One region of the Exiguobacterium sp. PvP048 genome, then DNA from elsewhere that is predicted to be linked to it. Evidence: riboswitches for the same ligand, from Rfam matches in the RefSeq annotation. Region 1 holds a riboswitch; each other region holds the start of a gene.
The links. Region 1 has a riboswitch for S-adenosylmethionine ahead of msrA (peptide-methionine (S)-S-oxide reductase MsrA). Riboswitches for the same ligand answer to the same signal wherever they lie in the genome.
Positions count from the first base shown of each region.

Region 2: another riboswitch for S-adenosylmethionine. It lies ahead of ABIC15_RS03035 (methionine ABC transporter ATP-binding protein); the one in region 1 lies ahead of msrA (peptide-methionine (S)-S-oxide reductase MsrA).
Region 3: another riboswitch for S-adenosylmethionine. It lies ahead of ABIC15_RS10845 (LLM class flavin-dependent oxidoreductase); the one in region 1 lies ahead of msrA (peptide-methionine (S)-S-oxide reductase MsrA).

Region 1 is NZ_JBEPSU010000006.1:41,260-46,183, reverse strand. It holds gene ABIC15_RS11435 (gamma carbonic anhydrase family protein) at 1-167, opposite strand, end outside; gene ABIC15_RS11430 (NAD(P)H-dependent flavin oxidoreductase) at 251-1,186, shown strand; gene ABIC15_RS11425 (DMT family transporter) at 1,309-1,737, shown strand; gene ABIC15_RS11420 (DMT family transporter) at 1,758-2,237, shown strand; gene msrA (peptide-methionine (S)-S-oxide reductase MsrA) at 2,328-2,858, opposite strand; SAM riboswitch class I at 2,963-3,066, opposite strand; gene ABIC15_RS11410 (M20 metallopeptidase family protein) at 3,138-4,310, opposite strand; gene ABIC15_RS11405 (putative quinol monooxygenase) at 4,388-4,681, shown strand; gene ABIC15_RS11400 (NlpC/P60 family protein) at 4,736-4,924, opposite strand, start outside.
Region 2 is NZ_JBEPSU010000001.1:606,062-610,985, forward strand. It holds gene ABIC15_RS03030 (methionine ABC transporter permease) at 22-687, opposite strand; gene ABIC15_RS03035 (methionine ABC transporter ATP-binding protein) at 684-1,706, opposite strand; SAM riboswitch class I at 1,787-1,892, opposite strand; gene ABIC15_RS03040 (bifunctional cystathionine gamma-lyase/homocysteine desulfhydrase) at 1,952-3,118, opposite strand; gene ABIC15_RS03045 (PLP-dependent cysteine synthase family protein) at 3,111-4,034, opposite strand; gene ABIC15_RS03050 (S-ribosylhomocysteine lyase) at 4,031-4,495, opposite strand; gene ABIC15_RS03055 (class I SAM-dependent methyltransferase) at 4,499-4,924, opposite strand, start outside.
Region 3 is NZ_JBEPSU010000005.1:103,677-108,600, forward strand. It holds gene ABIC15_RS10830 (DUF817 domain-containing protein) at 1-164, shown strand, start outside; gene ABIC15_RS10835 (DUF2325 domain-containing protein) at 255-1,472, shown strand; gene ABIC15_RS10840 (DUF975 family protein) at 1,594-2,232, shown strand; SAM riboswitch class I at 2,341-2,446, shown strand; gene ABIC15_RS10845 (LLM class flavin-dependent oxidoreductase) at 2,519-3,577, shown strand; gene ABIC15_RS10850 (ATP-grasp domain-containing protein) at 3,574-4,521, shown strand; gene ABIC15_RS10855 (SRPBCC family protein) at 4,624-4,924, shown strand, end outside.

The sequences.
Region 1 (4,924 bases):
CTGCAACGTTTGCCGATCGTGATCGGACCTTCATCGCCGCGGAGGACGGCATTAAACCAAATCGTCGACTCTTCCCCGACGGTCACATCGCCGATCAAAAAAGCGCCAGGAGCGACAAAGACATTTGTGGCGAGCTGCGGAGAACTATCACGGTACGAAATCTTCATGGAAACGCCTCTTTTCTAAAAAATGAATTAAAATTCAACCTTACTTAGTATACCATTCCTGACAACGGAAACGGAGGGAGACCATGTCTCGTCTATGCAGCAAATTAAAGATTGATGTCCCGATTATTCAAGGCGGGATGGGGAATATCAGCCATGCCGAACTGACCGCAGCCGTCTCAAATGCCGGAGGGCTTGGAACGATCGGATGCGGGACGATGACACTTGCTGAAGTCAGACAGTTAATCGAAGCAACACGCCGTTTGACATCACGTCCGTTTGCCCTCAACATCGCGATCCGCGTCTCGCCCCATGCCGAACAGTTGGTTGAGTTGGCGATTGAGGAACGGATTCCGGTCGTATCCTTGTCGGCCGGTAATCCGGCTCCTTTTTTGTCCAAGTTAAAGCAGGCGGGGATCCAGACGATCGGAGTCGTTGCTTCGGTCAAACAGGCGATTAAAGCTGAACAGGCAGGGATTGATGTACTGGTGGCGGAAGGCGTCGAAGCGGCGGGCATCAATTCACCGCTTGAGTTGACGACGATGACCTTGATTCCACAAATTGCGGATCATGTCACGATTCCTGTCCTTGCCGCCGGCGGCATCGGCGACGGGCGTGGTCTTGCCGCTGCCTGGATGCTCGGAGCAGAAGGTGTGCAGCTCGGCACCCGATTGATTGCGACACAGGAATCCCGTGTGCATGAGCAGTATAAACAACATCTTGTGCAGGCGGACGACCTGGAAACACGAATCGTCGGCCGTGAAGTCGGACAGGTCCGGCGGGTGTTGAACGGACCGTATGTCGAGGCATTGCAGCCGACGTCACTCACGGCTTTTCAGGAACAGACAAACGAATCGTTTCATATCAAAGGAGCCCTTGAGGGGGACGAGACGGCAGGATACGTCAATGCCGGTCTGATTTCCGGTTTGATTGATGATGTTCCGACCGTCGCGGAGCTGTTTAACCGGATGATGGATGATGCGTTCGGACGGATTGAACGGATGTACCGGACACTCCAGTAGCGTACAAGAAAAAGAAGCCGACCGATCTGGTCTGCTTCTTTTTCTTGTGGTTCAGGACATTTGTCCTTTCAAATGAGTGTAAAATACGTTCTACTCATAATTAGAGAAAAAGGAGGATGAAGATGCAAGGAATCGTTTTTGCTTTATTCAGCGGATTGTTCATCGCATTGCAAGGGATCTTTAATGCCCGGCTCGGTGACGCGGTAGGGCCATGGATCTCCGTGACGATCGTCCATTTCGTCGGTCTGATCGGCTGTTTATTAATTTACGGATTTGTCCGGGACCGAAAAATCGGCGGTTTCCGCACTTTGCCGCTGATTTACGCAAGCGGCGGATTGCTTGGTGTCCTGGTCGTCGTGACGGAACTGACGTCGATCCAGTTGCTCGGGATGACATGGGCAATGTCGCTGTTGCTTGTCGCCCAGATTTTGTGTGCCTTTGTGATTGATTTGAACGGCTGGTTTGGAGTCATTAAAAAAAGCAGTAATACCGGGCAGTGGGTCGGTGTCGGCTTGATGTTGACCGGCGTCTTGATTTTTTCATTTGCCTGAATGGAATAGGAGGAATTAGAATGGGACTCGGAATGTTTTGTGCCATCGTCGCAGGAATGATGATCAGTTTACAGACCGTTTTAAATGCACGGATGAGTCATGCCTTCGGTGCTTGGGCGACGACGACATTAGTCTTTTTTGTCGGACTGCTCGGGTCGTTGCTCGCATTGATCTTCTTTCGGGGTGGAACGCTTGCGGGGCTGGCCGAAGTCGAACCGCTTTATCTGTTTGGCGGTTTCGTTGGTGTCGGGGTTGTCTTTTGTGTCATGCGGGGAATTCAGTTGCTCGGACCGTCGATTGCGATTTCCGTCGTCCTGATTTCGCAACTCAGTTTTGCGCTCTGTGTCGACGTCTTTGGCTGGTTCGGTTTACCGAAAGTCGAGTTGTCGTTCGGTCAAATCATCGGTCTGGCCGTCATGCTCAGCGGCATCTTTGTCCTGAAACGGTATCAGGTCGCAGAGGATACAGAAGAAGTGGAAGATGTTAAAGTCATTTCCTGAAGAAAAAAAGATAAAAAAAAAGAGATCATTTCTTTCACGCCACTTCTACTGGTAAAGTGCGTGAAAGGGTGATCTCTTTTTGAAGCTGAATCAGACAGTGACTTCTTCTTTCCAGGCGACATCGATAAAGGCATCGCGACCGGATGCTTTCCGGTCTTTTTTGTAGTGCGCCGGATTTTTTTTGTGGAAGTCCTGATGGTATTCTTCCGCCGGATAGAAGGCGTGTGCCGGTTCGATCCGGGTGACGATTGGTTGTTTAAAACGGTTTGTCGCCGCTAAGGCGTCACGCGAAGCAATTGCTGCAAGGCGTTGTTCTTCCGTGTGATAAAAAATCGCCGGAGCATACTGTGTCCCGCGGTCCTGGAATTGTCCGCCGGCATCGGTCGGATCCGTTTGCGGCCAGTACAGTTCGAGTAACCGTTCGTATGAGAACAGGGCCGGGTCAAATGTAATTTCGACGACTTCGGAATGTCCGGTCGTTCCGGTTTTGACTTGCTCGTATGTCGGATTGTCGACATGTCCTCCTGTATAGCCGGATACGATACTGTGAATCCCCGGCAGTTCCTCAAATGGTGTCACCATGCACCAGAAACATCCTCCTGCAAATGTTGCTTTTTCCATGTCATCTCTCCCTTTCCCTTGGCTGCTTGAGCCGTAATCCTGTCATGTCTGACAGCGAGAAAACGAAAACGACTCCTTTGCTTGGTTGCAAAAGGAGTCGCCGCTTTTTATCAACCAAAGCTTTCGCTTTGCTGGTCGTAGCACCTTGCTGTGCGCAGGTTGCTGGGACGTCATCGATCCAGATCTCTCGGTCCACTCTTGATAAGTGTTATATGAAGTTGATGTAAGTTCGTTATCATTGGGATGATAATACCATTCATAAAAGTGGAAAGTCAATCCTTATGTTTGTAAGGCACGAAGAACGGTGGCTCCTAACGTTTTGGCTCCAATCAGCAGAGCCCGCTCATCAATTTCATATTTCGGATGGTGTTGCGGATAAATCGTCCGCCCATCCGTTTTTGCAGAGCCCGTGAAGAAATAACTGCCCGGTACTTTTTCGAGGTAATAGGCAAAGTCATCCGCTGCCATCATCGGTTTCATCTCGCGAACCTGTGCTTCCGGTAAAAAACCGGCGGCTTCCTGGACGAGCTGTGTTTCATCCGGATGATTCCAAAGCGACGGATAACCGGTCGTGAAATCGATCGAATAATCAGCGCCGACTCCGGTGCAGGTCGTCCGGGCGACGAGGTCCACCTGTTGACGTAACTGGTGCCGGAGTTGTTCATTGAACGTCCGGATTTCTCCGACGATCCGGGCTTCACCGGTGACGATGTTCGGAGCCGTTCCAGCGTGGAACGAACCGATCGCAACGATAGCCGGCTCAAACGGATCAACCCGCCGGCTGACGAGATGCTGGAGATTGCAGACAAGCTGTGCACCGGCGACGAGCGCATCCTGTGTCCGGTGCGGGGCCTGGGCATGACCGCCTTGACCATGAACAACGATTTCAAATTCATCGATCGCACATAACGTATGACCGCTGTGATAGCCGATTGATCCGACCGGAAGATCATTTTCGAGGTGGGTGCCGAAGATGGCATCGACACCGTCGAGACAACCGTCCTCAATCATCTGGATTGCACCGCCGGGGAACACTTCTTCCCCGTGTTGATGAATGAAGACGACAGTACCTGCCAGTTCATCCTGTATGGCATGAAAAGCAGCGGCCAGTCCGAGAACAATCGCCGTATGACCGTCGTGTCCGCAGGCATGCATGACGCCGGGACGAATCGAACGGAACGATAACTCGGTTTCTTCCTGCAACGGTAACGCATCAAAATCGGCCCGGATGGCGATTGTTTTTCCGGGACGTGTCCCTGTCAGCGTCGCGACGATTCCGCTGCCGCCGACGTTCGCCCGGTAAGGAATACCGAGGGCGTCATAAAAAGCGGCGATTTTAGCGGGAGTCCGGACTTCCTGAAACGATAATTCCGGATGGCGGTGAAAGTCGCGGCGTAAACGAATCATCTCTGATTCATACTCAGTTAAGTAGGTGAATAAATTTTCTTGCATCGAAATCATCCTTTTCGGTATGTCTTGAGTAAAAACGGGTACAGATAGAGGTAATCAATCAGAGGAGGAATCAACATATGGGTGAAATCATCGTCAATGCCGTTCTTACAGTCAAAGCAGGATTAGCCGATCAAGTCTTTCCGATTTTAAGCACAGTCTACAAAGCAGCACAAAATGAACCGGGTTGCTTGCGTTATACATTACATCAATCGATTGAAAATGAACATCAGTTCATGCTTTATGAAGTGTACCGGGACGAAGAGGCTCTGGAAGCGCATATCGCATCTGATCATTATAAAGCATACCGGGAACAAATCGAGTTATACCTGGAGGATCGTCAAGTGACGAAGTACGTCGAGATGACATTCTAAATCAAGGAAAGAAGGGCGCATGGATCCGAAAGGGTCCATACGCCTTTTTCGTTGTTACATCGATTTAAAGCCGAGGAAATGTTCCTGCCAACGTGGTTCGTAAATCGAATTGATTTGCAGTTGTGAGCCGCCGGCATGAATGAAATATTCATTATCGAGCATGATACCGATGTGTGACGGTCCATCCGTGTACGTATTTTCGAAGAAGACGATATCCGACCGTTTCCCGCTGCTGATTGTCGT
Region 2 (4,924 bases), on a different contig from region 1:
CAAGGTTAAATAAGATAGGTGTTACCGTTTATCGATGGCTTTGACGAGCAGGTCACCGATAATTTGAATGATGAAGACGATGACAAGAATCAACAGTGTCGCGATGACCGTGATGTTATTTTGTGAACGCTGGAATCCTTCGATGAAGGCCATGTCTCCCAGTCCACCACCACCGGCTAACCCGGCCATTGCCGTGTAACCGACGAGTGCGACGAGCGTCACGGTGATACCGGAGACGATTGCCGGAAGAGCTTCCGGAATCAGGACTTTATAGATGATTTGGAACTTCGTTGCTCCCATCGATTCAGCCGCCTCAATGACACCCTTATCGACTTCACGAAGCGCCAGTTCGACCATCCGGCCGTAAAACGGTGCTGCACCTAGAATTAACGCAGGTAGCGCAGCCGTTGGTCCTAAGAATGATCCAACGATGATTTTCGTGATCGGGATTAACAGGATCAATAGAATGATAAACGGGATCGAACGGAAGATATTGACTAAAAAGCTGAGCACGGAATACAGTGTCCGATTTTTAAACAATAATTCTTCGTTCGTCGCATATAACAACAGACCGATTGCCAGTCCAAGGACAAACGTTGCAAGTCCCGCAACGGCCGTCATATAGATCGTACTGCCTGTTGCTTCCCAGACCATATCCCAATCCACATCTGCAAAAAATGTACTCATCGGTGATCCACCTCCACTTCAACGTCACTCGCTTGAAGTTTGGCGATGACCACTTGTGCTTCCTGTTCCGAACCGAGCAACTGAATGAACAGCGTTCCGAGTGCTCCGTCCTGCGTCTGTCCGACGTTTCCGCCGATGATATTGAATAATAAGTTCGAATCTTTCATGACTTCGGCAAGGATCGGACTTTCCGCTGTCGAACCGACAAACGTCAGCTGGACGATTTTCCCGGTCGGATACCGCTCGCGTAATTTCGCAAACGTCAATTCGTTTTCAGACGGTGACGTCAATTGTTTGACGAACTCTTTGGTCATCGCCTGTTTCGGGTGACGGAATACTTCAGCAACCGGTCCCTGTTCGACGATTTTCCCGGCTTCCATGACGGCGACCCGGTGACAGATTTTTTGAATGACATGCATCTCGTGTGTGATCAAGACGATCGTCAGTTTTAATTTTTTGTTGATGTCGACCAACAACTCGAGGATCGAGTCGGTCGTTTTTGGATCCAGCGCACTGGTCGCTTCGTCACAGAGTAAGACGTCCGGATTGGATGCCAGTGCCCGGGCAATCCCGACCCGTTGTTTTTGTCCACCAGACAGTTGCGACGGATAAGCGCCTTCACGTCCGTCGAGTCCGACGAGCTGAATCAGTTCGGCAACCCGTTCTTTACGACGGGCTTTCGGATAACCGCCGAGCTCAAGCGGGAACATGATGTTTTCTTCGACTGTCCGTGACCAAAGCAGATTAAAGTGTTGGAACACCATTGAGACGTTTTTACGGACGCCCCGTAATTCTTTTGGTTTGAGCGTCGTCATTTCGACACCGTCGATTTGAATCGAGCCGCTCGTCGGTGCCTCCAGCATGTTCAGCAAACGAATCAGTGTTGATTTCCCTGCCCCTGAATAACCGATTATTCCAAAAATTTCACCGCGCTCGATTGACAAGTCGACATTGACGACGGCTTCAACCGATCCGCGCTTCGAGCGATAAATCTTTCCTACATCCTGTAAGCGAATCAATACGGTCCCTCCTAAACATAAAAAAAGTGCGCACGTTTTAGAGCAAACGCGCGCACTTTTTCAGTACACAAAACCATTTGCTCTCATCTTGCAGACAAATGTCTGCTGGAATTAGCACCACTTCGGAATAAATTCCGCGGTTGCCGGGTTTCATCGGGCCAGTCCCTCCACCACTCTCGATAAGAGTTATCGGTATTAAGTTATTTTTAATATAATCTGAATATTAGCAGGGGTTATTTTGCTTGTCAAACAGTTTTTTCTGAAACCGGTTGAAGCAGACTGAAAGCACGTGCCAAATCTTCTTTCAAGTCTTCCGCGTCCTCAAGACCTACCGAGATCCGAACGAGACCATCCGTAATTCCGAGTTCTGCGCGACGCTCTGCCGGAATCGACGCATGTGTCATCCGTGCCGGAACGGAAATCAGACTCTCGACCGCTCCAAGACTTTCAGCCAATGTGAAGAAATGTGTCGCTTCGACGAGTTTCTCCGCATTTTCTGCTGAACCGACATCAAAGCTGATCATGCCGCCGAAACCGGTCGCTTGTTTTTGTTGTGTCGCGTGACCCGGATGTGATGCCAGTCCCGGATAGAAGATGTTTGAGACGACGTCCTGTTCCTGTAAGAACTGAACGAGATCGTGTGATGTTTCTTCGATTGCATCCATCCGGATACCAAGCGTCCGTAATCCACGGACGAGCAGGAAGCTGTCCTGCGGTCCAAGAATACCGCCGGTCGAGTTTTGGATGAAGTGAAGATCTTCTCCGAGCTCGTCGCTGTTGACGACGACAAGTCCGGCGACGACGTCCGAATGACCGCCGATGTATTTTGTCGCGCTGTGCAGAACGATATCTGCACCGAGTGCGAGTGGTTGTTGCAAGTATGGTGTCGCGAATGTGTTATCGACGACGAGTTTCAAGTTATTGCGTTTCGCAATCTCAGCAACTGCTGCGATATCTGTAACTTTCAACAACGGGTTCGTCGGTGTTTCGACATACAGCATCTTCGTGTTGTCTTGCACCGCAGCTTCCGTCGCCGCGAGATCCGTCGTATCGACGAACGTCACTTGGATGTTGAACTTCGGCAGGACACGTTGCATCAAACGGAACGTTCCGCCGTAGACGTCATCCGTCATGACGATATGGTCACCTGACTCAAGCAGGTTAAAGACAGCGTGAATCGCCGCCATTCCTGATCCGAAGGCAAAACCGCGTGCGCCGCCTTCAAGATCGGCAATCAGACGTTCGATGCTCGTCCGTGTCGGGTTCGCTGTCCGGGAATACTCATATCCTTCTTTTAACTGACCGATTTTTTCCTGTTTGTAGGTACTTGTCTGATAAATCGGGGGTGTAACGGCACCTGTTGCTCGATCGACGCCTGTTCCTCCATGAATCAATGCTGTCTTTTTACGCATGTGTCTCGTCCACCTTTTCAAAGATTTGTTGGCTTAAATACCGTTCGGCACTGTCCGCAAAGACGGTGACGATGGTACTGCCGGGAAAACGATGTGCCAGATCAAGTGCTGCAACGAGTGCCGCGCCGGCCGAACTGCCGACGAGCAATCCTTCACGGGCCGCCAGTTCATGGACTTTCGTAAAAGCGTCATGATCGGAAATCGTATGAATTTCATCCACTAAGTCACGGGAAACGAGACTTGGCCATTTGGCCGTCCCGATGCCTTCCGTCTTATGCGGTCCGGCTGGTCCCCCGTTGAGGACCGATCCTTCCGGTTCAACGATTGCACCTTTTGTCCCGAGACGTTCTTTTAAATACGCCGCTGTTCCGGCAAACGTTCCACCTGATCCGCATCCGGCAACGAACCAATCAATCTGATCCAGCTCCGCCATCAGCTCAGGACCAAGTGTCCGCTGATACGTAACCGGATTTTCTTCGTTTTCGAATTGAAGCGGAACATAGCTGTTTGGAATCGTTTGTCCGAGTTCTTTGGCTTTATCGATCGCACCCTGCATATCGAGCTCAGTCGGTGTGTTGACGACAGTCGCGCCGAGTGCACGCATCAACGTCTGTTTCTCCTGGCTGAACTTTTCCGGAACGACACAGATGACTTGAAGGTCATATTTTTTAGCGGCGAGCGCCAAACCGATGCCGGTGTTGCCGGCAGTCGGTTCGATGATTGTTCCGCCTCGTGTCACATATCCCTGTTCGATCGCGGCATCAACGAGTTGAATGCCCAGGCGGTCTTTGACGCTGCCCCCAGGGTTCATCCATTCGAGCTTCGCCAAAATCCGCGTACCAGCAGGCAAATCGAATGAAGTAATCTCGTAGAGCGGCGTATTTCCGACGAGGTCGCGGACTGATTTCGCGATCATCCGAAGACGATGTCCCATTCATCACGACCGGCAAGCATTTTCTCGGCATAGTGCTTCGCTCCTTTAAGGTCGTGGGCGCTTGCGAATCCGCATTGGACTTCGTTTTGCGCTGGAATTTCTTCTGCTGCTAAGACGTCTTTTAATGTTTTCTCAACGAGTTCGCTCATTTTTTCGACCGAATCGAAGTTCATCATCGCCATGTAGAAACCTGTTTGGCATCCCATCGGCGACACATCGATCACGTCATCCGAGTAGTTGCGGATGTTTTCAGCGAGTAAGTGCTCGAGTGTGTGCATCGCACGCATCGGCATTTGTTCGACGTTCGGTTGTGTGAAGCGGATGTCGTATTTGACGACTTGGTCGACTTTACCGTCTTTGTAACCGGCAACACGGATATATGGTGCTTTGACTTTCGTATGGTCCAGGTTAAAGCTTTCTACGTTCATTTTTTTGAGTGTCATGATTTATTCCCCCATTTTCTCGGCTTCTACGAGCCAGACGAAGTGATTGTATTGTGTGAATGAAACATCAAAACCGCGTGACGCAAAAATCTGTTCCATCACCGGAATCAGTGGATAAAACTCACGTTCCAAATCTTCCGCCAGTCCGTTAAATCCTTGTGCTTTCGCTTCAGCAATCGTTTGTAAGCGGGCTTCTTCCGAAACAAACATCGTATCGGCATAAACGATTTTTCCGTCGTGCGGCAAAATCTTCGCCATCAAATCAACAGCTTCTCCCTTTTCCTCATCCGTCAGATGATGAAACGCATACGTCGAAACAAAGCTTTTCGCATCATCTGCCGTAAACGACAGGAAATGTCCGTCCTGCACCGGAAGTTCCGGAATCTTGTTGATGAGAATATCCCGCATCTCCGGACTCGGTTCGACGGC
Region 3 (4,924 bases), on a different contig from region 1:
TGACCTTTTTTAAAGGATGGGTGTATCCGAATCAGCAGGATGGATGGGAACTGGTCGACTTCGGGAAGTTATCGTCCTGGTTTTTACTTGTCATCATCACGATTCTGATTGTCTCCGTCGAAAAATACCGGCTCGGTGATCCTTCAATCGAAATAAAATCCTAACCATATACAAAAAATAACCTGGTCTTTTTTTGAGCAACCTAACCGACAGCCCCTTGCTATATTGGAAAAAAAGCAAAGGGGTTGTCGAAGATGATGCAACAAATCGTAGAGCAGGCGAAAACATTGATTGCCGGTAAAATGAATATTGTCGAAACGGTGGAGGAATGGGATTTACTGCTCGAAGAAATTCGGGGAATTGACGAATGGGTTCAACTATCGCGTTATTATACGCCGGCTGTAAAGCCCGATATCGTCCGGAGCGAACCGGACGAAGACGTGACCGTCGACCAACCGATTGTTCCTCCGGTACAGATCAGCTCTGTCCTCAAACCGCGTTACGCGTATACGTTTGTCCGTGAGCTGAAGGGTGGTTCCGTACGGGAATGGACGAACAGCCATATTTCTGAAAGTGAAATCCGGCAATGGAACCTTGAACATGGAATGGAAATCCGTGTTCAAATCATGCATCAGGATACCCGCCGGACGACACTCGAAGTACTGGCTGTTGTTGCGACTGACCGGATGAAGCCTTTGGCGGAACGAATCGTTTTTGAAAAATGTATCGTCAAGAACCATGGCATCATCGAATCGACAATCGAGGGTCCGTTAACGGATGAGACAGGGAAACCCTTTTACTATGCAACACCGGTTGACGATATGCGCTTTTTCCATTTGAAAGAAGGCCAGCTCGTTGATCTCGTCATGTGGAAAGGGCATCCGGAAACACTGACGATTGCCTGGAAATATCCGTTTCAATACGAAGAGCCGGCGGTACAGCTGTTGGATGTTTCAAACGATGCGTCAAAACCGGTGACGTCGGCAGTTCAAACGACTGAAGGGGCAACCGTCAAGAAAAGGCCGGAACGCTATCTGAAACAAATGAAACGCAAGGCAAAAATCAAACAGGAACGGAAAATACGCCGGATTCGTGAAAAGAAATCCGAATCGTTGACACCGCTTGTAACTACGTCGGTACCGGGACAACCGATCGACTTCGTTGATAAGGAACCGCTCGATTTTGCATCGTTCGAAGGCATGCGGCTCGTCATTGTCGGAAATGAAAAGCAAGCTCCGGTCTACCGGACGTTTTTCGAAAAAACTGGAATCGAACTGATTCATCTGTCGGGTGACGCTCAATCTGCGAAGAAAATCGCCAGTCTTGCCAAAGAGACCGATGCGATCGTCGTCGTGACAATCCGGGTATCCCATGCGGCTTCTGCACACGTCATCGCCCAGGCGAAAAAACATGACATCCCGTTTGCGATGGAACGACTGGATGGGCGGCGTTCTTTGTATACGGCATGCTAGCGCCAACTTGAAAAAGCCCGCTTAAATCAGTTGAAAACAGGAAAATCCTGAAAAAAGATGAAACTCCTCTCCTAATTAGCCGTAAATAGAGATAGAACTTATTTTGAGGAGGATCTTATTTATGTCATCACAATTAAAAAAATCAGCAAAGGAAGCATTAAGCGGTCGTTGGGGCTTTACGGTCTTGATGTTTTTATTATTCGCAATTCTGCAAGTCATTCCGGAACTGCTGTCGTCTGATTATGACGAACCTTTCCAAACGATTGACTTCCTCGGATTGATTGCAACGGTCTTATTAATCCCACTTAGTGCAGGATGGGTCTGGTTCTCACTTTCTATCGCACGGGGAGAACAAACAAAAATCAGTGATTTATTTGAGCCCTATAAATATTTCATAAAAGTCGTCCTGCTTTCAATCGTCCAATTTATATTCTTGTTCCTATGGGCATTGTTATTGGTTGTACCGGCCATTATCAAATCATTTTCGTATATGTTGACTTACTACATTTTGCGGGATGAACCTTCGATTGGTGTATTGGAAGCAATCACCCGGTCACGTCAAATGATGGATGGACATAAGATGGAAGCCTTCATGCTTGTTCTTTCATTCATCGGCTGGTTCCTGCTTGGTTTAATTACAATCGGAATCGCCTTCTTATGGGTCGGACCTTATTTCAGCGTCACGCTTGCGAAATTCTACGACCGGATCCGCGGAGAAGAAGCACCTGGTGAACAATCAACGTTTGTAGCACCATATTAATGTGAGAAGAGGATGGGAGCCATGCTCTCGTCCTTTTTTAATTCCGATTGGAAAACAAGGTTTAATGGTTGCTTTACTCTGCTAAAAAGTGTACGATAATTCCAATAATTCTTATCAAGAGAAGTCGAGGGAATGGCCCGAAGACACTTCAGCAACCCCGCGTGCAGCGGAAGGTGCTACTTCCTAAAAGGAATTTTTCCTTTGAAGATAAGAGCAGACATGATTAATCCGTCGCTCTTTTCGATTTTCGAGAAGAGCGACTTTTTTTATAAGGGGGACATAACGGATGGAGTATGGATTTTGGTTACCGATTTTTGGCGGATGGTTACGGAATGTCGAGGACGAACAGATGCCGGCGACGTTCGACTATGCCAAACAGGTCGCACAAACGGCTGAACGAATCGGGTTTTCAACGACCTTGATTGCCGAATTGAACTTAAATGACATCAAAGGGCTCGAAGCACCGAGTCTTGAAGCCTGGACGACGGCAGCGGCGATTGCCGCGACGACGGAACGACTGGAAATCATGACAGCGGTCCGTCCGGGGTTCCATAATCCGGCGACGACCGCGAAGATGGCAGCAAACATCGATCAGCTCAGCAACGGACGCTTTACGTTAAACGTCGTCTCGGCCTGGTGGGAAGAAGAAGCCCGGCAGTACAACGGGATCTTCACGGCTCACGACGAACGTTACGCCCGAACGGAAGAGTTTGTCACGATCATGAAAGGGTTATGGGCAGATGCTTCCCCGTACAGCTTTGACGGCAACTACTATACGCTTGAGAAGACACAACTGCATCCAAAACCGGTGCAACGCCCGGGTATCAAATTGTATGCAGGTGGAGAAAGTGAAGCCGGCAAACAAACCATCGTCAATCATTGTGACGCTTATGTCATGCACGGCGGAACAGTGGAAGAAGTGTCCGTTAAGATTGAGGATATGAAGGCGCGCCGACAAGCGACAGGGCAACCGCCGCTTGAAAGTTTTGGACTGGCTGCTTATATCATCTGCCGCGATACGGAAGAAGAGGCGGTGCAAGAGTGGCAACGGATTACGGACGTCAAGGAAGATGGTGCCGGGTACGCCGGATACGACGATTTCGTCAGCAAATCACAACTCGAACAACAGGTAAAGCGGAATGACTATTCGGTCTCAAACCGCGGACTTCGTCCTGATTTAATTGGGACACCGGAACAGATTGCCGAACGGATTCTTGCCTTTGAAGACGTCGGCGTTACTCTGTTGCTCCTTCAATTCTCACCGCAACTGGAAGAAATGGAACGCTTCGCGCGCGACGTCATGCCGCTTGTCGAAGAAAAACGAAAGGTAGGTCAAACCAAATGACAAAAATTCATATCTTACACGAAAACCAGGAATGGACGGACCATTTAATTAAACGACTCGAGGAACTGGAGTTGCCGTATGAACAGTGGCATCTCGATGAAGGACAGGTACCGCTTGATGAAATCCCGCCAGAAGGCGTCTTCTACAGCCGGATGAGTGCGTCTTCGCATACGCGCGGGCACCGCTATGCGCCGGAACTGACGGAAGGGGTGCTCGCGTGGCTCGAGGAACACGACCGGACGGTCTTCAACGGAACACGTGCGTTGCGACTGGAAGTCAGTAAAATCAATCAGTATACGGCTCTTCGAAAAGCCGGTATCCGGGTTCCGAAAACGACGGCTGCCGTCGGACGTGATCAGATTGTTGAAGCGGCGAAAAATATCGGCGTATCTTCGTTCATCACAAAACACAACCGTGCCGGAAAAGGGCTCGGCGTCCAGTTGTTCCACTCGATTGAAGCACTCGAGACGTATCTTGACGGTCCGACGTTTGACGAACCGGTCGACGGAATCACGCTGATTCAAGAATATATCCAGGCACCGGAGCCATACATCACACGCTGTGAATTCGTCGGTGGAAAATTCGTTTACGCTGTCCAAGTTGATACATCAGAAGGCTTTGAACTGTGCCCGGCGGATGCGTGTGTGATCGATGACTTATTCTGCCCGGTCGGGGAAGAAGCACCGCAAACACCGATGAAATTTAAAGTCGTTGACGGATTTGATGATCCAATCATTCAAAAGTACGAAGCATTCCTGCAAGCGAATCAGATTGCCGTCGCCGGCATCGAGTTCATCAAGGATGCGGATGGAACGATTTATACGTATGACGTCAACACGAATACGAACTACAACTCGGATGCGGAAGCGGCCGCCGGTAAGTTCGGAATGCTCGAACTGGCGAAGTTCCTTGGTGCGGCCCTCGAACGTCAGACCGTAAAATAATCATCACGGACCGATTAAAATAGGCCAAATACCCTGCATGTGTGCAGTCTGAAGTTAGAACTGCACGCATCAGGGTATTTTTCAGTAAAGGGAGGTGTTCGGATGGTAACGTGGCATGAAGAAAAGCGACTGGATGTTCCAATCGAGGAAGCCTGGCATATCTTTGATCACGATCGGTTACAACGCCTGATTCCAGGTGTCGTCCAGCACGAGGTGATCGAACGGAAACCGGGTGTCGTCGGTTCGACATACCGGCAAACGTATATGCAAGGGAATCGCCTCGAGACATATATCGTGACGGATCTTGCGTATACAAATCAACCGGATTTCAAACAAAATACGATTGGTTTTACGCTTGCCAAAATCTTTAAACTCGAGATGACCTTTACGTTGAAGCGGCTCG